DNA from 2 places in the Citrobacter sp. MNAZ 1397 genome. Region 2 is predicted to be linked to the other one. Evidence: predicted binding sites of a transcription regulator. Region 2 holds the regulator's gene; the other holds the start of a gene.
The links. The regulator PhoB, encoded in region 2, activates phosphate uptake and scavenging genes when phosphate is short. The targets are predictions, from matches to a motif close to CTGTCATAAAACTGNCNNAT.

Region 1 (10,889 bases), 870 kb from region 2:
TTTGCGCAGAAAAAAACGCAGTTAGGTGATGAACTCCGCACCGGTAAACTGGATGTTTTCTACGATCTCTACAATCTTGCGCAAAAACGCCGTTTCGAACGTTACCAGTACGCACTGAAAGTGCTGGAGCGGCCGATGGATTTTTCTGGCAACGACACCTTCAACCTTGACCGCAGTAAAGCGCCGTGGCCAAAGGATGAATCCGAGCTTAACGCCCTTTGGGATGGCAAAGTCAAATATGACGAGTTGAGTCTCAAGCTCACCGGTAAAGATGAGAAAGAGATCCGCGACACCCTGACGCGTCGTTATAAATTTGCCATTCGTCGGCTGGTGCAAACGAATAGTGAAGATGTGTTCTCACTGGCGATGACGTCGTTTGCCCGTGAAATTGATCCGCATACTAACTATCTGTCGCCGCGCAACACTGAGCAGTTCAACACCGAGATGAGCCTTTCTCTGGAAGGTATCGGCGCCGTTTTGCAGATGGATGACGACTATACCGTTATCAATTCGATGGTGGCGGGCGGTCCGGCAGCGAAGAGCAAAGCCATCAGCGTGGGCGATCGTATCGTAGGTGTCGGGCAGACGGGCCAGAATATGGTTGATGTCATTGGCTGGCGTCTTGATGATGTTGTTGCGTTGATCAAAGGTCCAAAAGGCAGCAAAGTTCGCCTCGAAATTCTGCCTGCGGGTAAAGGAACGAAGACGCGGATTGTGACGCTGACCCGTGAGCGTATTCGTCTGGAAGACCGTGCGGTGAAAATGTCGGTGAAAACGGTCGGCAAAGAAAAAGTTGGCGTACTGGATATTCCTGGTTTCTATGTGGGTCTGACCGATGACGTCAAGGTTCAGTTGCAGAAACTCGAAAAACAGAACGTTAGCAGCGTCGTGATTGATCTGCGCACCAACGGTGGCGGCGCATTAACGGAAGCCGTTTCCCTTTCCGGTCTGTTTATTCCGTCAGGTCCTGTGGTTCAGGTTCGCGACAATAATGGCAAAGTCCGTGAAGACAGCGATACCGATGGCGTGGTCTATTACAAAGGCCCGCTGGTGGTGCTGGTCGACCGCTTCAGTGCCTCGGCATCCGAAATATTTGCTGCTGCGATGCAGGATTATGGACGTGCACTGATCGTCGGTGAGCCCACCTTCGGTAAAGGCACTGTTCAACAGTATCGCTCGCTGAACCGTATTTACGATCAGATGTTGCGCCCGGAATGGCCAGCGTTGGGTTCCGTACAGTACACCATTCAGAAGTTCTATCGCGTTAATGGCGGCAGTACACAGCGTAAGGGCGTCACGCCGGATATCATTATGCCGACGGGGACGCAAGAGACGGAAACCGGCGAGAAGTTTGAAGATAATGCACTGCCGTGGGATAGCATCAATGCGGCCAACTTTACGAAGTATGGCGACATGAAACCGTTTGGCCCGCAGCTGCTGCAGGAACATGATGAGCGCATTGCGAAGGACCCGGAATTCCAGTACATCATGAAGGACATTGCTCGCTTCAATGCCCTGAAAGAGAAAAAGAATATCGTGTCGCTAAACTATGCGCAGCGTGAAAAAGAGAACGCCGAAGACGACGCTATTCGTCTCAGTCGCCTCAACGATCGCTTCAAACGTGAAGGCAAACCGCAGCTGAAAAAACTGGAAGATCTGCCGAAAGATTACCAGGAGCCGGATCCTTATCTTGATGAGACCGCCCATATTGCTTTGGACCTTGCCCATCTTGAAAAAGATACCCCGGCGGCTGACCCCGCTCCCGCAAAATAACCTTCCAACAGGCACAAGAAATTGTGCCTGTTTTTTTAACAAGCTCCAGATGGCGTAAGCATTATGCTACAAAATGTAAAGTTGTGTCTTTCTGGTGACTTACGGCGTTCTGGTGCTTGAAAATAGCCGGATTAACCATACGATGTGGGTAATCGCATAGTGCGTTTTGTTAATTAGAGGTTAAAAGAAAATTATGATGCGTATCGCGCTCTTCCTGTTGACTAACCTTGCCGTCATGCTGGTGTTCGGCCTGGTGCTTAGCCTGACGGGCATTCAGTCGAGCAGCGTGCAGGGATTGTTGATTATGGCGCTGCTGTTTGGTTTTGGCGGCTCTTTTGTTTCACTGCTGATGTCTAAATGGATGGCACTGAAATCCGTAGGCGGTGAGGTTATTGAACAACCACGTAACGACATGGAACGCTGGTTGATGAATACAGTTGCGAATCAGTCTCGTCAGGCCGGTATCGCTATGCCGCAGGTGGCAATCTACCATGCACCGGATATCAACGCATTCGCGACAGGCGCCCGCCGTGATGCATCGCTGGTCGCGGTCAGTACCGGGCTTCTGCAGAATATGAGCCGTGATGAAGCCGAAGCGGTGATTGCCCACGAAATTAGTCACATCGCAAATGGCGATATGGTCACGATGACCCTGATTCAGGGGGTGGTGAACACCTTCGTTATCTTCATCTCGCGCATTCTCGCACAGATTGCATCAGGCTTTCTCAGCGGCAACCGCGATGACGGCGAAGAGAGCAACGGTAACCCGCTAATCTACTTGGCCGTGGCCACCGTACTGGAACTGGTGTTTGGTATTCTGGCCAGCATTATCACCATGTGGTTCTCACGTCATCGTGAATTCTATGCTGATGCGGGTTCTGCAAAACTCGTTGGTCGTGAAAAAATGATTGCCGCGCTCCAGCGCCTGAAAACCAGCTATGAGCCGCAGGAAGCCAGTAGCATGATGGCATTTTGCATCAACGGTAAGTCTAAATCGTTAAGCGAACTGTTTATGACTCACCCGCCGCTCGACAAACGTATCGAAGCGCTGCGTAGCGGGGCTTATCTCAAATAAGGCGTGAGCCTGAAATGAAAAAGCGCGTCATATGACGCGCTTTTTTTATGCAGTGCGCGGCTGTGTGATCCGCAAACCGCTGATGATAGCTGCGACGGTTGCCAGTATGCCTGCGAGCAGGAGTGATGTATGTGTCCCGTTTTTATCAAACAGGTTCAAGAGTAACGCCACCAGTGCCGCGCCGAAACTCTGCCCTAACAGACGGGCGGTACCCAGCATGCCACTGGCTCCACCGCTACGCTGACGCGGTGCGGAGCTGATGATGGTATGGTTGTTGGGTGACTGGAACAGGCCAAATCCTGCCCCGCAAAGGGCCATTCGCCAGATAATATCCACATCGGCAGGCGCTGCTGGCAGCATCGCCAGCGCAAATAAGCCGCATGCCATCATAGCCAACCCCAGCGCACCTAATAGCCCGGCATGGACACGTTCAATCAGATAACCTGCCAGCGGCGCCATCACCATGGTGGCTAACGGCCACGGCGTTAACAGCAGACCCGTTTCCACTTCGCTGCGCCCAAGTATCGATTGCATAAAGAAGGGCAGGGAAACGAGAGCCAGCATTTGTGCGCAAAAAGAGCAGATTGACGTACAAATCGATAATGAGAACAGTGGGATACGCAACAGGTCTATGGGTAACAGCGGCACCGGCAAATGCAGTTGCCGACGTACAAAGAAAATACCGATCACCAGCATGGCAGCAATTTCAGCGAGCACCAGGGGGGTGGATTGCCCCTGGGCAAATCCGCTCATCGCGGTTATCAGTAAACCAAACGTTAATGCGTTCATCACCGCGCTGGGGAGATCAAATTTCGGCATCGCGCTGCGTGAGCCATTGGCGGGCAAATAACGCAGCGCCAGTACCAGCGAGAGTATTCCCAGCGGCACATTAATCAAAAACAGCCACTGCCAGGAGGCGATAGAGAGAATGGCGGCGGCAATCGTCGGGCCTGCTGCCGAGGAGACGGCAACCACGAAAGAGTTGATCCCCATTCCACGCCCCAACTGGCGCTGTGGGTAAATCAGGCGAATTAATGCGGTATTCACACTCATCAGCGCCGCGCCACCGAAACCTTGCGCGACACGAGCAAGCGTCAGCGTGAGTAACGAATCTGACAGCGCGCAAAACAGGGACGTCAGCGTAAAGAGCACCAGCCCGCACTGGTAGACGCGACGGTAGCCGAACATATCGCCGAGGAAGGATAGCGTCAGCAACGAAATGACAATCGCTATCTGGTAAGCATTGACGACCCAAATTGAACTGGCCGCTGAGGCGTGCAGATCCCGGGCAATCGTTGGTAGTGCGACGTTAGCGATGGCGCCGTCTAGTACGGCCATGGTAATGCCAATAACAATCGTTAATATTGCGCCGTAGCGCTGTGGAACCGGTAAGCCGTCTGGCGTGGATTTATTCATGAGAAAAGCTGGGTTTTGCTTGTTCAATGATTTGTATAATGATTCTATCATCCGTATTTCGGTTTTATATCGCAGATTTGTAACGAAGTTGCGAAACTCGGATTGCGACGCACAGGCGAGAAATTTATAATAAAAAACTATTCTGATTTTTATAAAACACGGGCGATGAGGTGACTAATGGCTATTGCAGATTTGGACAAACAGCCAGACTCTGTGTCTTCTGTACTGAAGGTATTTGGCATTCTGCAGGCGCTTGGCGAAGAACGTGAGATCGGGATCACCGAACTTTCGCAGCGCGTCATGATGTCTAAAAGCACCGTATATCGCTTTTTGCAGACGATGAAATCACTGGGTTATGTTGCGCAGGAAGGGGAATCAGAGAAGTACTCTCTGACTCTTAAACTGTTCGAGCTCGGTGCGCGTGCGCTGCAAAACGTCGATCTGATCCGCAGTGCCGATATTCAGATGCGTGAACTGTCTCGACTGACCAAAGAGACTATCCATCTGGGCGCGCTGGATGAAGACAGCATTGTCTATATCCACAAAATCGACTCTATGTACAACCTGCGCATGTATTCGCGCATTGGTCGTCGCAACCCGCTGTATAGCACCGCGATTGGCAAAGTATTGCTGGCGTGGCGTGACAAAGAAGAAGTGGTGCAGATCCTTGAGGGGGTAGAGTACAAACGCAGTACCGAGCGCACCATTACCAGTACCGAGGATTTATTGCCGATGCTCGATACTGTTCGCCAGCAGGGCTATGGCGAAGATAATGAAGAACAGGAAGAAGGGTTACGTTGCATCGGTGTGCCCGTGTTTGACCGTTTCGGCGTAGTTATTGCCGGGCTGAGTATCTCCTTCCCGACGCTGCGTTTCTCCGAGGAACGCCTGCATGAGTATGTCAGTATGCTCCACCATGCTGCGCGTAAGATTTCTGAACAGATGGGTTATAACGACTACCCGTTCTGAGTGTGAAAACGCCGCCTTGATGGCGGCGTTTGTTTATCCGTTATCGACAACCGTTTCGCTTTTGCGCAGTACCGGACATTGCGTGAGTCCGATAATACCGCTGCTTGAGTGAACATATTGTGCTGTGCTGACGCCCCGGGCTGTCAGGTATTTACATTGTAATCCCAGACCGGCGGCATTTTCATGGCTGCCAATCAGCACGCCATATCCGCTGAGCAAAACACCAACCCAGACCAGCGCTACGACAATAATTGCCCGAATAAGAGTGCGCATCTTCATTCCTTGCGTTTGGATACTGTTTTCAGGCTACCGCTTCGGCGAGAGACCGCACACCCGAGCATTCCTAAAAACGCCGATTAGAGATACAGTTAGTCGCGGTTTAAGGAACTAATGTTAACCTGGCAACATAGAGTGGAGTATCGGAGAGTGGAGTGAAAAAGTTTAGATGGCTAATACTGATCGCCGTACTGGTGGTCTGCCTGTTACTCTGGACTCAAATGCTAAATGTAATGTGCGACCAGGATGTTCAATTTTTCAGCGGCATTTGCGTCATCAATAAATATATCCCCTGGTAGGGGCTTTTTTGTCGTTAATGATGTCCTTCCGTCTTGCCAGTGGTAAAATGTACCTCTTTGGTTGAGGTGGTAAAATGAACGAATTAATGAGTTCAGGCGCGCTTAACATCGCGTCTTTTGTTGTGTCGGTGGTGGTGTTGCTGGTCGGGTTGGTGCTGTGGTTCTTTATCAATCGCGCAAGTTCGCGGACTAATGAGCAGATCGAATTGCTCGAAGCATTGTTAGATCAACAAAAACGTCAGACCGCATTGTTGCGTCGTTTGTGCGAATCTAACGAACCGGAAAAAGAGGTTGCCCCGACGCCGGTCGCTGAAGAAGAAGGCAAAGGCGATGAATTTATCCGTCTGGTAGCAGAGCGTTAAATTCACCAAGGTGAGGGCAGCATGGCGCGTAAAAATCCCTGGTTTAATGCCGCGTTCCCTCACCATCGTCCCGACGGATTTACTAATCTAACGCCACGCGGTCATGCGTCTGGCGACGTAAAGCGTTGGCGGCAGGAGCGCAAAGCCGCAGGGTTGCCGCGTCCGCCTGCAGAGGGATATGCCAGCTTTATTGCCCAATGGTGGCAGCATGCAGAAATTAACGGTGACGATGACAGAGTCTGGTGGTTAGGTCACTCATCAATCCTGCTACGCCTGATGGGACAGTATATTTTGACCGACCCGGTTTTCTCTGACCGGGCATCGCCTCTACGTTTTGTCGGCCCACAGCGACGAACACCGCCTGCGCTGGCCATTTCCGAACTTCCTTCGCTTGATACTATCGTTATCTCGCACAATCACTACGATCATCTTGACGTCAGGACAATGCGCGCGCTCATACAGCGTTTTCCACACGTGACGATTTTTGTGCCGCTCGGTCTGGGAAGCTGGTGCCGTCGTTTGGGCGCACGTAATGTGATAGAACTCGACTGGTGGCAAAGCGTGGTATTCCAGGGACTTGTGTATACGGCGGTGCCCGCGCAACACTGGAGTATGCGTACCCCATGGGATCGCAATTCCGTCTTGTGGTGTGGTTGGGTCATCGAAAATAGCGCGCAACGGTTCTGGTTTCCTGGCGATACCGGTTACAGCGAAGACCTGCTGGCGATCCCACAGCGTTTGGGGCCGTTAAGCCTGGCAGCGCTCCCGATTGGTGCATACGCTCCTCGTTGGTTCATGGCCTACAACCATATGGATCCACAACAGGCGGTAACGTTATGGCAGCAGTTGGGTAAACCTTTGTCGTTTCCTGTTCACTGGGGTGTTTTTGAACTGGCGGATGAATCACTGGATGAGCCGCTGCGCGAGTTAGATAACGCATTAAGCGAAACGGCAGATGACGTTACTAACTTCATGACGCTGAAAATTGGTCAGTATTTATCTTTGCAAAATACAGGCGAATAGCACTGCTACTAATTTATTATTTAGAACAAGTTAAATATTTTTTATTTTTATCGAAACGTTTTTATTGCCTTTTTATGAGGCACTGTCATCAGACTTTCATTATTTTGGTGCACACTTCTGCTTAATTGCACAACAAATATTCGATGGTAAACCACCGCATTTGATTAGTTGCGAGAGGGGCGCATTTCAGGCGTTCCTGATGTGCGAAAAATGGCATACCTATGCGTTAATGCAGTAAGTGATATAAGCTATGCCGTAATATTTTTATCCCCCCACGTGGACGAATGGAACTCATTGAGCTATGGTAAAAAAGATGGGTTATCAACGTGGGCCAGAAGGCTGGTTGCCTGTCGTAATGAGGTTACCTTCTATGCATAAATCTGCATTGGTTGTATTGATAACTTTAGAATTTGTGCGACGGATCCAGGCCTTTTTAAAAATGGCTTGCCATAATTTACGTTGTGTGTGATAACACGTTTTGGGTCAAACGAGGTACAGTTCTGTTTATGTGTGGCATTTTCAGTAAAGAAGTCCTGAGTAAACACGTTATCGTTGAATACCGCTTCTCTGCCGAACCTTATATTAGTGCCTCAAGCAGTAATGTCTCAGTTTTATCTCAGTTAATGCCTACGGGCGAAGTATATACATTAAGGAATATTGCAAATGGCAAAGATTAAAGGTCAAGTTAAGTGGTTCAACGAGTCCAAAGGTTTTGGTTTCATTACTCCTGCTGACGGCAGCAAAGATGTATTCGTACACTTCTCTGCAATCCAGGGTAACGGCTTCAAAACTCTGGCCGAAGGCCAGAACGTTGAGTTTGAAATTCAGGACGGCCAGAAAGGCCCGGCAGCTGTTAACGTAACTGCTATCTAATTTCAAAACCACTGGTACTTGAGACGCCACCGGCGTATCAATGTCAGCGAAAAGCCTCGCCATTGTGCGGGGCTTTTTAATTTCTGCTTCGCATTCCCCGATGCGATGATTGGCGGTAAACTTGCGTCCTTTAAAGAGTTACGGAGTTGCCATGCCCTTCAGTTGCCCACTTTGTCACGCCCCCTTAACGCGTTCCGAACAGAGTTTTTCATGTTCACAACGCCACCAGTTCGACATAGCAAAAGAAGGGTACGTCAATCTACTGCCCGTACAGCACAAGCGTTCGCGCGATCCGGGTGACAGCGCGGAAATGATGCAGGCGCGTCGGGCATTTCTTGATGCCGGACACTACCAGCCGCTGCGCGATGCGATCGCGCTACAGCTACAGATGCGCCTGTCTGCGCCAGCAGAGGCAATACTTGACATTGGCTGTGGGGAGGGGTACTACACCCGGTCCTTTGCCGGCGTAGCGCAGAGCAAAGAAGCCCGGATGTTTGGACTCGATGTTTCAAAAGCGGCCATACGTGCAGCCGCAAAACGTTACTCCGATGTGATGTTTTGCGTTGCCTCCAGCCATCGCCTGCCTTTCCAGAATGAGAGCATTGACGCTATCGTACGCATTTATGCGCCGTGCAAAGCCGAAGAACTGGTACGTGTGGTAAAACCGGGTGGATGGGTTATCACCGCCGCGCCTGGGCCGCGCCATTTGATGGAGCTGAAAGGGTTAATTTACCGCGAAGTGCAGTTACATACGCCTGATACGGGTGAGATAGAAGGGTTTCGTGTCGTAGAGCAGCAATCGCTGAGCTATGAGATGGAATTAACGGGGGCTGAGGCTGTCGCGTTACTACAAATGACGCCCTTTGCCTGGCGGGCAAAACCGGATGTCCGGGAGAGACTGGCAGCAAAAGAGCGCTTTATCTGCCAGACCGATTTTACCCTGCATTGTCTGCAACGCGTTGATTAAGGCGCGAAGTGCGACCAGAGGATCTCAATACCGATCCCAATAAGCACAATACCGCCAAGAATTTCCGCCCGTTTGCCCAGCAGCGGGCCAATGTAACGCCCAATCATCATGCCGAGTGTGGACATCATGAGTGTCGCACAGCCAATCGCCAGCGCAGTGGCCAGAATATTCACTTGCAAAAATGCCAGGCCGACACCGACAGCCATCGCATCAAGGCTGGTGGCAATGGCGGTGGTAACTAACAACCAGAAGCCGTGACGGCAGGGCGCCTGCGTCTGTTCGTCGGTTTCACCGCGAAATCCTTCCAGCACCATCCGCCCGCCAAGAAAGATCAGCAAAATAAAGGCAATCCAGTGATTCCACTCCAGCACAAACTGGCTGGCAAGCATCCCCAGGCCCCAGCCAATAAGCGGCGTCAGGGTTTCAATTGCGCCAAAGATCAGGCCAGTACGGAGTGCTTCTGAGAATTTGGGTTTGTGCAGCGTCGCCCCTTTACCGATTGATGCAGCGAAGGCATCCATCGACATGCCGAAGGCGAGAAGAATGGTGGCGGATAAATTCATGCGAGCGTCCTGACCGGGAGTTCCATATAACACACCACTGCCCCCAGTAAACAGCAGTTGATGTGTCAATGGTCTCGCCTGACTGCATTGCATTCAGTCCGTACGCGCCACGTTTTGCAACGAGTATGTTGACACGTACATTTCCAGTAAACGGAAATCGGCTACTCCCCAACGACGGGCGCAACCTTAACATATTTTGAGAATATAAAACAACAGCAGAGAATTATTAATCCATTTGCCAGTTGATAACGATTAACATTTAGATTTATAGGTGAATATTACGTTAAAATCTTGAGCAATTTCTCGATCGCAATATAGCAAAGGCTATAATTGTGCTTATTTAATATACATCAAAAATTGCCGGGAGGGTTTCTGTAATTTATTGAATATTAATAAATAATTTATATATCCTCTCCAGGTCATCAATATTCTTTACCCGGATAAGCAGGCGCCGTTGTTCTAATTGCATTACCAGTACACCATCTTCAGATAAATTCATCTCCTTAATACGGTTATATTCTATCCAGACGCTGGAAAAGAAAAATCCCTGCGATTTGAAGATGATTTTGGGTATACGAATCCAAAAAAGATAAATGGCCAATAATGCAAGAGCAGATAATAACCATGTGGTTAATGACGTACCGTTATTTGTGACATTGTTGTAAATAAGGATAACCAGCAGGCCAACAAAAATAGTCGCATCAACACGGCTGCGGCGCAGTAAGGGGAGGGCGAGCAGAGTATCGCCGTGACGGCGGGGCAGGATAAGTTCATCGTAAATGGCAAATGCCAGCAGGGCGGCGATAAACAACATCAGTATGCTGTCCGTAAGCGTCATGGTTCCTCCTGAGAATAAAAAACCGGGGCAAGGCCCCGGTTATAACACAACAGATTACAGACCTAACAGGCCAATTGCATATCCCACAATACCGATGACAAAGAAGCCAACGATGATCCACAGCGGGTTAACTTTCTTACGTAACAACCACATACAGGCAAAAGTCAGCAGCAGAGGAACCAGACCCGGCATCAACTGATCGAGGATGGTTTGCACTGTCGTGACGTTTTGTTTACCGGTCTGGTCGGTTATACGCGAGACCACCAGCGGAATGTTTACGTGCGTCCACTTGTTGACCAGCGCCCCCATGACAAAGAGACCGAGAATGGATGCCCCTTCCGTCAGCTTCTGCAGAAAACCGCCGCCCATATCCTGAACGATATCGATACCTTTGCGGTAACCATACGCCACGCCGTAATAGCGGGTTGCCAGACGCACCAGGTTAAACAGGAAGA
Region 2 (10,889 bases):
ATCGTATTTATGCACGCTGGGGGCGACAAAGACCGGGTTAAGATAGAGTGCAGTCACGCCCAGTTCACGCAGATAAGGCAGCTTTTCGCTGATACCGTCCAGCGTACCGCCGTAAAAAGTCGAACCGCCGGCTTCTGCGCTTAAGGGTTCATCCCAGTCGCGCAGCACGATCTCCTGGCCTGCGGCGTGGTGATAGTAAACGTTGTCCTGCTGATCGGCATGTTGTTCGCTGCGGGCAAAACGATCGGGGAAGATCTGATAGAACACCTGTTCCGCCACCCACTGCGGTCCATTGTCAGGGTAATCGACGGCGAATTGCTCCAGCCGTGCAGGGGGAAACTGACTAAACCCTTGCGGCGTAAACCACAGCTGGCGGTCATCCCACAGCAGCTTAAAGCTATAACGTCGCCGCGGCTGCCCGCTTTCCAGCGAGACGGCCGCACGCCACGCCGTCACCCCAGGTTTTGGCGCCAGGCGGACCTGCCGCATCGGTATCGCCGTCTCTTCATTGTCTATCTCGGTCCGTAACGTGACACGAGATGGGGGCTTACTTCCGGTTAGCCAGAGTGTAATGACCAGTTGATCTTTGTTCTGTTTTACAAACGGCGCGACAGGCAGATGCCAGGCTTGCAACATCGACTTTCCCCTATGTCAAAAATGACCTCACTCTTGCACAAATCTAGTCTTATCAGCTCATCTTTTCTGCTTTTTTAGGGGGTTGAGAGCCGGGGCGCAGATGAAATGTCAGCGTGCAACAGGTGGCGACCAGCGCTGTCGTGAGGATGATAAATAGCGTGTCGGGACGCGGACCGGGAACGGGGCGGTGAAAGGTACAGAAAAGGGGGAAGTCGTTGCCCGCCAGCAAGACGCTAGCGGGCGTAACCGGATCTACGCCTTCTGGCGCTTAAACATCCAGCCAATGAGCAGCAGTACAATCCATGCAAAGCCCACATACAGCGAAATACGCGTGTCCGGGTGCCAGCCAATCAGCGCAATAATAAAGACCAGGAAAACCAGGCCGACCACGGTAGTGGCGACACCGCCCGGCACTTTGAATTTCAGGGCATTCACTTCCTGCGGCGACAAACGGCGGCGGAAAGCGATTTGCGACAGCAGGATCATGATCCACACCCATACGGTGGCGAACGTCGCCAGCGAGGCAATCACCAGGAAGACGTTTTCCGGCATGATGTAATTGAGGTAAACCGCAAACAGCAGCGCGATCGTCATCACCATGACGGTGACCCACGGAATGCCGCGACGGGACGTTTTGGCAAACACTTTGGGTGCACTGCCCTGCTCCGCCATACCGTGCAACATACGCCCCACGCCAAACACATCGGAGTTAATCGCCGACAGTGAGGCCGTCAGGACGACAAAGTTAAGAATACTGGCCGCGAAGGTAATCCCCATATGCTGGAAAGTCAGCACGAACGGGCTGCCGTCGGTCCCCACCTGGTTCCACGGGTAGATAGACATAATGACAAACAGCGTCCCTACGTAGAACACCAGAATGCGCATCGGCACCGAGTTGATTGCGCGTGGAATGGACTTCTCCGGGTCTTTCGCTTCCCCGGCGGTGATGCCGATGATTTCAATACCGCCATAGGCGAACATCACCATTTGCAGCGACATCACCATTCCCAGCCAACCGTTACTAAAGAAACCGCCGTTGCTCCACAGGTTACTGATACCCGTAGGCTGACCGCCGTTGCCAATCCCCCAGATGATAATGCCAAAACCCGCGACAATCATGATGATGATGGTGGCGACTTTGAAGAAGGAGAACCAGAATTCCAGTTCGCCAAAGACCTTCACGCTCATCAGATTGATGGCACAGATGATCAGCACCACGCTGAGCACCCAGATCCAGTGCGGTACGGCGGGAAACCAGACGCCCATATAAATGCCAAAGGCCGTCACATCGGCAATCGCCACAATCAGGATTTCGAAACAATAGGTCCAGCCGGTGATATAACCGGCCAATGGCCCGAGGTTTTCCTGCGCGTAACGGGAAAATGAACTGGCGGACGGGTTGTGCACTGACATCTCGCCCAGCGCGCGCATGATGATATACGCCGCCACCCCACCGATGATATAGGCCAGCAATACGCTTGGCCCGGCCATTTTGATGGCATCGGCGGAACCGTAAAACAACCCGGTGCCAATCGCCGACCCCAGGGCCATAAAGCGAATGTGCCGGGTACTAAGACCTCGCTTTAGCTTGTTCGTACTTTCCATGGTTTCCTGTTCCAGGATGTAAAAAAAACAAAAAACCACGGGATTTAACGTCCCGTGGTTAGTAAACCTTATTATGCAATCAATGGGCGCTGGATGTCACCTGACGCCCGGCGGCACGATCCCAGCACACTGCCAGAACCACCATCACCACTGTCGGCATCAACCAGGCCAGCCCCTGCTCCGCCAGCGGCAGACGCTGAGTCCAGGCCGGGAGCATATCGCTAAACGCAGACGCTTTGATACCGTCCAGCACGCCAAAGGCCAAACTGATAAACATCGCTGGCGCAATCACGCGGGTCGAATTGTGCCACCAGGAGCGCGTGAAGCTTAACACCACAAGTGCGATACACGGCGGATAAATCATTGTCAGCACTGGAATAGAAATTTGAATCAGATGGCTCAGCCCCAGATTCGACACCGCCATGGAGAAGATGCCCAGGATAAACACCAGCGCGCGATAAGAGAGCGGCAGATACTGCGAGAAGAACTCTGCACAGGCGCAGGTCAGGCCCACTGCCGTTACCAGGCAGGCGATAAAAATCAGCGCAGCCAGCAGGAGGCTGCCTGCACCACCAAAGGTATGGGCAACATAGGCATGCAAAATCGCCGCGCCATTGGCTGACTGATCCACCAGCGTCGAGCTATCGGAACCCAGACGGAACAGCGCCAGATACAACAGCGTCAGGCCAACGCCGGCCATCAGGCCAGCCCAGACGGTATAGCGGGTCAGTAAGCGGGCTTCCGTTACGCCGCGTGAACGCGCCGCATTAACGATAACGATACCAAACACCATCGCGCCCAGCGTGTCCATGGTGAGATAGCCATTCACAAAACCGTTCGAGAATGCTGCATGCTGATAAGCATCCATGGCATGGCTAATCGGACCGGCTGGCCAGATGATGGCAGCAACGGAAAGAATGATCAGCGCGATAATTTTCAGCGGCGCGAGAAAATTCCCGACGGTATCCAGCAACTTGCCAGGGTAGAGCGACACCAGAATAACCAGCGCAAAGTAGATAATGCTATAAATCAGCAATGGCAGTGAGCCTTCACCGGTCAGCGGCGCAATCCCCACCTCAAACGATACCGTCGCGGTACGCGGCGTGGCAAATAGCGGCCCCACCGCCAGATAGCAAACGGTGGCCAGCAGTACACCCGCGACTTTACCAATCGGAGTACTGAGGCTATCAACCCCACCGCCCACTTTCGCCAGCGCGACGACGGTCAGAACCGGCAGCCCCACAGCGGTAATCAGAAAGCCAATTGAGGCGGTCCAGACGTGCTCGCCCGCCTGCAAACCAACCATCGGGGGGAAAATGATATTTCCGGCGCCGACGAACAACGCGAAAGTCATAAAGCCCAGAGCAACAATGTCTCGTGGTTTTAAATGATGGGTCATAAACGTTTACTGCCTGTGGATGTGATGTTGTAAATGTTGAAATTTTCGCCTTATTTCAGCGGAACATTAGGGCGGAAATAACCTTAAAACGTAGCGGGAAACACTTCCCACATTGCGTGACGGAGAATAGTTTTTCGATTTACCACGCAAATACAGTCGGTCTGACGACATACGGGGCGCAATTTAAACGCTTATAACGTTTAAAGGCAATAAGGGATCGCAAAACCAGATGGTTATACCAACTCTACAATAAATGCCAGATGAAGATACTGTATATAAGAAAAACGGATGGCTAATCATGCGAACAAAAAATAGCCAGAGACATAATTTGTTTGAAGATTCGGGGAAAACGAAGAGAGAAAAGCGGGTCAATGACAGAAGTGGAAAGAAAAGCTGACACCTGAGGTGTCAGCTTGCGTTCTTCGCGACGAGACGTGCAGGTAAGGTAAAGCTGAAACGGGTGCCTTTGCCCGGCGTACTGTCGATCTCAAGCTTACTTTCGTGATGGTTAAGCGCGTGTTTTACGATAGCCAACCCCAGACCACTGCCGCCGGTTTGCCGCGAACGCGCTTTATCAACCCGGTAAAAGCGCTCTGTCAGGCGAGGAATATGTTCAGGTCCAATGCCCGGCCCATTATCGTCAACGATAAACTGCGCGCCAGAGGCCGCACGCTGCCAGCGCACGGTAATGTGTGTACCCGCTGGCGTATGGTTGACGGCGTTATAGACCAGATTCGAAATCGCGCTGCGTAGCTGATCCTCATTACCCAGCACTTTCAAGCCATTGTCGACGATGAATTCAAGCTCATGCTTCTTTTGGCTTAACGTCTGCGCCTCGCGCTCGACGACACGCAACATCATCGGCACATCAATAATCTCATTCGGCGGTAAGGTCGGCGCCGCTTCTATTTTGGAGAGTGTCAGTAACTGTTTGACCAGGCCTTCCATTCGCGATGTCTGCTCACGCATGGTGTGCAGCGCCTTATCACGCGGTGGCCCTTCCAGCGTCTGCTCCTGCATCATTTCCAGGTAGCCCTGCAATACCGTCAGCGGTGTGCGTAGCTCGTGGCTGACGTTAGCAAAAAAGTTACGCCGCGCCCCTTCAAGCTGATGCATTTGCGTCACATCACGCGCCACCATCAATAACTGCTGCTCGCTGTAGGGCATTACGCGGATCTCCAGGTGGCGACCACTGTTAAGCACCAGATTAAGCGGGCGGGCGAAATCTTTCGTTTTAAGGTAGCGGGTAAATTCCGGATAACGCAGCAGGTTGAGAATGTTTTGTCCGTTATCGTCCGGCCAGCGTAGATTCAATAATTGCTGCGCCAGGCCATTACACCAGAAAATAGCGCCCTCTTCGGTGGTCATCACTAACGCATCAGGTAACGACTCCGCGCCGCTACGAAAACGTTTGATCAGATTGCCCAGCTCGCGACGACGTTTTTTGTTACGCATCTGCATCTGATGCAGACCATAAAGTAGCGGTTCCCAGCTTCCCGTCCCCGGGGGTGGAGTCATACTTTTATCGACCCACAACCACCAGGAAAGACGCATTAAATTCCAGAAATGCCAGGCCAGTAACCCGGTGACTGCCGCCAGTAAAAACCAGGGCAGATAACCAAAAAAAGCGCCGAGCAGCGCAGCAGGTAGACAACAAAGGATGAGTTCGAGTACCAGCCTTTTCCATGACAGCCGTTCCAGCACGCGTCACACTCCTTTCAGATTTTAGAAACGGGTCGAGAAACGATAACCCGTGCCGCGAACGGTTTGAACCATACGATCGTGGCCGCTGTGTTCCAGCGCTTTACGCAGACGGCGAATATGAACATCCACCGTGCGGTCTTCAACATACACATTCGTTCCCCAGACATGATTCAGCAGCTGTTCGCGGCTGTACACACGCTCAGGATGGGTCATAAAGAAATGCAATAGCTTAAACTCAGTCGGCCCCATGTCCAGAGGATTTTCCCCGGTCATCACACGGTGAGAGCTTGGGTCAAGGCTCAGGCCCTGCATTTCAATGACTTCTTCTACCGCCATCGGGGAGATACGGCGCATGACGGCTTTAATGCGTGCCACCAGCTCCTTGGGCGAAAACGGCTTCGTAATATAATCGTCCGCGCCTGTCTCAAGCCCGCGCACGCGATCTTCTTCTTCGCCACGAGCGGTCAACATCATCACCGGGATATCCCGGGTCATCGCTTCACGCTTGAGATGTTTAATGAACTGAATACCTGAGCCACCTGGCAGCATCCAGTCGAGCAAAATCAGGTCAGGCCAGGGTTCATTAAGTTGGTTCACCGCGCTGTCATAATCTTCCGCTTCGACAGGTTGAAAGCCGTTTTGTTCGAGCACGAAGCACACCATCTCACGGATTGGCGCTTCGTCTTCTACGACCAGAATGCGTCTTGCCATAATTTGCCCTGTTTAATTTGAGTCATCAGCTAAGTGCGGCGCCATTATGCGTCACTTTTGTGACAGATTTATGAAACAAATGACCAACAGGTGACTCAAGCCTTTGTTTTATGACAGTGGGGAATTGTTTCACTGGCGGCTCGTGTGCCCCTGAATGTTATAATCGCGTTTACGCTTTTTTGCCACGGAACCGCTATGCGCATTCTCCATACTTCGGACTGGCACCTGGGTCAGAACTTCTACAGTAAAAGCCGCGCCGCTGAACACGACGCCTTTCTCACCTGGCTACTGGAAACCGCAGAAGAACACCAGGTCGATGCCATTATTGTTGCTGGCGACATCTTTGATACCGGCTCCCCGCCCAGCTATGCGCGCGAGCTGTATAACCGCTTTGTAGTGAAATTACAGCAAACGGGGTGTCATCTGGTGGTGCTGGCGGGGAACCATGATTCCGTCGCCACGCTGAATGAATCGAAAGATATCCTCGCCTGGCTAAAGACCACCGTTGTCGCCAGCGCAGGCCACGCGCCTTTTTATTTACCGTTGCGTGATGGCTCGCCCGGCGCGATTTTCTGCCCGGTGCCTTTTTTACGTCCGCGCGACATCGTGACCAGCCAGGCGGGACGCTCCGGGCAAGAAAAACAGCAACATTTGCTCGAAGCCATCACCCATTACTATCAGCAACAGTATAAGGCCGCCTGCGAATTACGCGGTGACAGCGTGCTGCCAATCATCGCCAGCGGGCATCTGACCACCGTCGGCGCCAGTAAGAGTGATGCCGTACGTGACATCTATATCGGTACGCTTGATGCCTTCCCTGCGCAAAACTTTCCGCCTGCGGATTACATCGCGCTTGGGCATATTCACCGTCCGCAAAAGCCTGGCGGACAAGAGCATATCCGCTACTGCGGCTCACCGATCGCACTGAGCTTCGACGAAACCGGTAACAGCAAATATGTCAATCTGGTGACATTTTCAGCAGGGAAACTGGCGGATGTGACAGCGCTGGAAGTCCCTGTTACGCAGCAACTGGCGGTTATAAAGGGCGATCTTGCGTCGATTCGTCAGCAGCTTGAGCAGTGGCGAGGCGGTCCAACGGATGCCCCCGTCTGGCTGGATATTGAGATCGCGACCGAGGATTATCTGAGTGACATGCAGCGAAAAATTCAGGCACTCACCGCCGATCTGCCGGTCGAGGTGTTATTGGTTCGCCGCAGTCGCGAACAGCGGGAGCGCATCCTCGCGGGGGAGCGTCGCGAAACCCTGAGCGAGTTAAAAGTGGAAGAGGTTTTCGCGCGTCGCCTGGCACAGGAGGAGCTTGATGACGTCCAGACTGCCCGCCTGCAGTCGCTCTTTTCCGAAACGCTCCACTCGCTCAATCAGGAGCATGACGCATGAAAATCCTCAGCCTACGCCTGAAAAACCTTAACTCATTAAAAGGCGAGTGGAAGATTGATTTCACCGCTGAACCTTTTGCCAGTAACGGCCTGTTCGCCATCACCGGTCCCACCGGCGCCGGCAAAACGACCCTGCTGGATGCCATCTGTCTGGCGCTCTACCACGAGACACCACGCCTGAATACCGTTTCGCAGTCGCAGAATGATCTGATGACCCGCGACACCGCCGATTGCCTGGCAGAAGTCGAATTTGAAGTTAAAGAGGTCGCTTATCGCGCATTCTGGAGCCAGAGCCGTGCGCGTAATCAGCCGGACGGCAATTTACAGGTCCCTCGTGTCGAGCTGGCCCGCTGTGCGGACGGCAAGATCCTCGCCGACAAAGTGAAAGATAAACTGGAACTCACCGCTGCCTTAACCGGGCTCGATTATGGCCGTTTCACCCGTTCCATGTTGCTCTCCCAGGGGCAATTCGCTGCGTTCCTCAATGCCAAACCGAAAGAACGCGCAGAACTGCTCGAAGAGCTGACCGGCACCGAAATCTATGGGCAGATTTCCGCCGATGTGTTTGAAAAACATAAAGTTGCCAAAGTCGAGCTGGAGAAACTGCAGGCGCAGGCCGAAGGCGTCGTGCTACTTACCGATGCGCAGCGGGAATCCCTGAATGCAAGTGTGCAGGCGCTCACTGACGAAGAACAGCGCCTGTCAGACGGGCAGCGCAGGGTGCAGGAGCAACTGAACTGGCTGATTCGCAGCGGTGAACTGCAAACCACCTGCGACCAGGCACAAAAAACCTGGCAGCGGGCACAGCAGGCACGTACCGACGCCGAACCACAACTGGCGCGGCTTGCACGGGTGCAACCCGCCCTGCTACTGCGGCCTGTCTGGGAACGGTTGCAGGAGCAACGCAAAGCACAGGACAGCCGTCTTCGCCAGAATGAAGAAGTGAATACTCGCTTACAGGCGAGCCTGGCGTTACGGGCACAGATTCGCGCCAGCGCCGCACGCCAGCATCAGGAATTGATGGCGTCGCAAAAAACGCTCTCACAGTGGCTTGAAGACAACAAACGCTTCCAGCGCTGGCAGACCGAGTTAACCGGCTGGCGGGCGATGCTAAGCCAGCAGGAAGATGACAAAAAGCCGTGGCATGCGCTGCAGGAACGCATTCAACAAAATGAACACAAATTACGTAACCTGATGACTGTTTCGCTGGAGATGACCACCGACGAGGTTACTGCAGCGATGACGCTCTGTGCGCAGAATCGCCCGTTACGTCAGCGACTAACCGCCCTACATGCACGTTTTGCCCCGCTACAAAAACATCTCGCCCAGCGTCAGCAAAGCCTGAGCGAACTCAAAGCGGAGCAGGAAAAACTGACGGCCGAACTGGCGCTTAAGCGTGAGCAATATAAAGAAAAAAACCAGTTGCTGACGGATATCCGCACCCTTTGCGAGCTGGAAGACCGCATCCATAGTCTGGAATCCGAACGTGCCCGCCTGCAACCGGGTCATGCCTGCCCGCTTTGTGGTTCGACGACGCACCCTGCGATTGCTGAGTATCAGGCCATTGTCCCTGGCGTGAACCATGCCCGCCGCGATGCCCTGGATCTCGAAGTACGCCAGATAAAAGAAGATGGCGTGGCGCTCGGCGAACGTCTGAAAGGGATAAGCGAGCGTATTGAAAAAGATGACCGCGAAGCGAAATCACTTCGGGAACAGGAGCAAACGCTCACAAACGAGTGGCAGGAACTGTGCCTGGCGTTGAACATCACCCTGCGGCCGCACCATGACATCTCCAGTTGGTTGGGCGCGCAGGATGCCTACGAACATCAGCTTTATCAGCTGAGTCAGCGCTTGACATTACAAAGCCAGATCAATGAGTTACGCCAGCAGGTTCAGCAATACCAGCTGGCGGCAGAGGCGCGCCGGGCAAGTCTGGCTGCCATGCTGGAGCCGCTGGGGCTAACGCTGCCGCCAGAAGGTGAAGAGGCACAATGGCTGGCAGCGCGCACAGCAGAAGCCGAACTTTGGCAGGAAAAACAGAGTGCATTTAGCACATTGCACGAGCAGATTGCGCTGCTGACACCGCTTCTCGATACCCTGCCGGAAGACGCTATCCCGGCAGAGATAAAAACCGTTGCCTTAGACAACTGGCGGCAGGTACATAACGATTGCGTGTCACTGCACAGCCAGTGGCAAACGCTGCAGCAGCAACTGAGGCATGAGACGGAGCGTCTGGCAGAGCTGGAAAAACAGTTTGTCGATGCGCTGGCAAACAGTGAGTTTGCCGATCAGCAGGATTTTCTCGATGCGCTGTTGAGCGACGACGAGCGCACGCGCCTGGAACAGCTTCGCCAGCGTCTCGATAGCGATGAGCAACAGGCAAAGGTACTGGTCGCCAGCGCTGAACAGGCTCTCGCAGCACACAACGCACAGCTTCCCGCCCCTCTGAGTGACGATACTGATACTGAAAAATCCCGTGAAGCGCTGGCATTGCTGGCGCGCCAGCTACGTGAAAATACCACCCGCCAGGGGGAATGCCGTCAGCAACTTAAACAAGATGCGGACAACCGCCAGCGCCTGCAGGCGCTGATGCTGGACATTGAAAGTGCGGCGCTGCGCTGCGACGACTGGGGGCATCTCAATGCGCTGATTGGCTCGAAAGAAGGGGATAAATTCCGTAAGTTCGCCCAGGGGTTAACGCTCGATAATCTGGTATGGCTGGCCAACAATCAGTTGAACCGCCTGCACGGGCGCTATCTGCTCAAACGCAAAGTCAGCGAGGCGCTAGAGCTGGAAGTCGTCGATACCTGGCAGGCCGATGCGATACGTGATACTCGCACGCTTTCCGGCGGTGAGAGCTTCCTGGTGAGCCTGGCGCTGGCGCTGGCGCTGTCGGATTTGGTGAGCCATAAGACCCGTATCGACTCACTCTTCCTGGATGAAGGGTTCGGCACCCTGGACAGCGAAACACTGGATACCGCGCTCGATGCCCTCGATGCGCTGAATGCCAGCGGCAAAACCATTGGCGTCATCAGCCATGTGGAAGCGATGAAGGAGCGTATTCCGGTGCAGATTAAAGTCAGGAAAATTAACGGCCTGGGTTACAGCAAGCTGGATAGCGTGTTTTCGGTGCCGCACACCTAATCGGTAAATACCCCGGATGCGGCGCAAACGCCTTATCCGGGCTACCGATCAACAACGTGCCACATATCGTAGCCCCGGTAAGCACAGCGCCACCGGGGTCGTTCCCGGATGCGGCGCAAACGCCTTATCCGGGCTACCTTTCAACAATGGGCCACATATCGTAGCCCCGGTAAGCGCAGCGCCACCGGGGTCGTTCCCGGATGCGGCGCAAACGCCTTATCCGGGCTACCGATCAACAACGTGCCACATATCGTAGCCCCGGTAAGCGCAGCACCACCGGGGGTCGTTCCCGG

Region 1: the regulator PhoB is predicted to act here: its motif matches at 4,331-4,350, upstream of kdgR (DNA-binding transcriptional regulator KdgR).

The regions. Positions count from the first base shown of each region.
Region 1 is NZ_JAKIVH010000001.1:2,102,329-2,113,217, reverse strand. It holds gene prc (carboxy terminal-processing peptidase) at 1-1,773, shown strand, start outside; gene htpX (protease HtpX) at 1,967-2,848, shown strand; gene L2097_RS09900 (MFS transporter) at 2,894-4,264, opposite strand; gene kdgR (DNA-binding transcriptional regulator KdgR) at 4,442-5,233, shown strand; gene L2097_RS09890 (YobH family protein) at 5,267-5,506, opposite strand; gene mgrB (PhoP/PhoQ regulatory lipoprotein MgrB) at 5,665-5,808, shown strand; gene L2097_RS09880 (YebO family protein) at 5,883-6,170, shown strand; gene L2097_RS09875 (MBL fold metallo-hydrolase) at 6,192-7,193, shown strand; partial or broken gene L2097_RS09870 (DUF2627 domain-containing protein) at 7,700-7,844, shown strand; gene cspE (transcription antiterminator/RNA stability regulator CspE) at 7,857-8,066, shown strand; gene rlmA (23S rRNA (guanine(745)-N(1))-methyltransferase) at 8,218-9,033, shown strand; gene mntP (manganese efflux pump MntP) at 9,030-9,596, opposite strand; yybP-ykoY riboswitch at 9,603-9,778, opposite strand; gene L2097_RS09850 (DUF986 family protein) at 9,976-10,434, opposite strand; gene L2097_RS09845 (PTS mannose transporter subunit IID) at 10,489-10,889, opposite strand, start outside.
Region 2 is NZ_JAKIVH010000001.1:2,971,076-2,981,964, forward strand. It holds gene malZ (maltodextrin glucosidase) at 1-636, opposite strand, end outside; gene proY (proline-specific permease ProY) at 889-2,241, opposite strand; gene brnQ (branched-chain amino acid transporter carrier protein BrnQ) at 2,321-3,640, opposite strand; gene phoR (phosphate regulon sensor histidine kinase PhoR) at 4,049-5,344, opposite strand; gene phoB (phosphate response regulator transcription factor PhoB) at 5,366-6,055, opposite strand; gene sbcD (exonuclease subunit SbcD) at 6,251-7,453, shown strand; gene sbcC (exonuclease subunit SbcC) at 7,450-10,596, shown strand; gene L2097_RS14000 (hypothetical protein) at 10,737-10,889, opposite strand, start outside.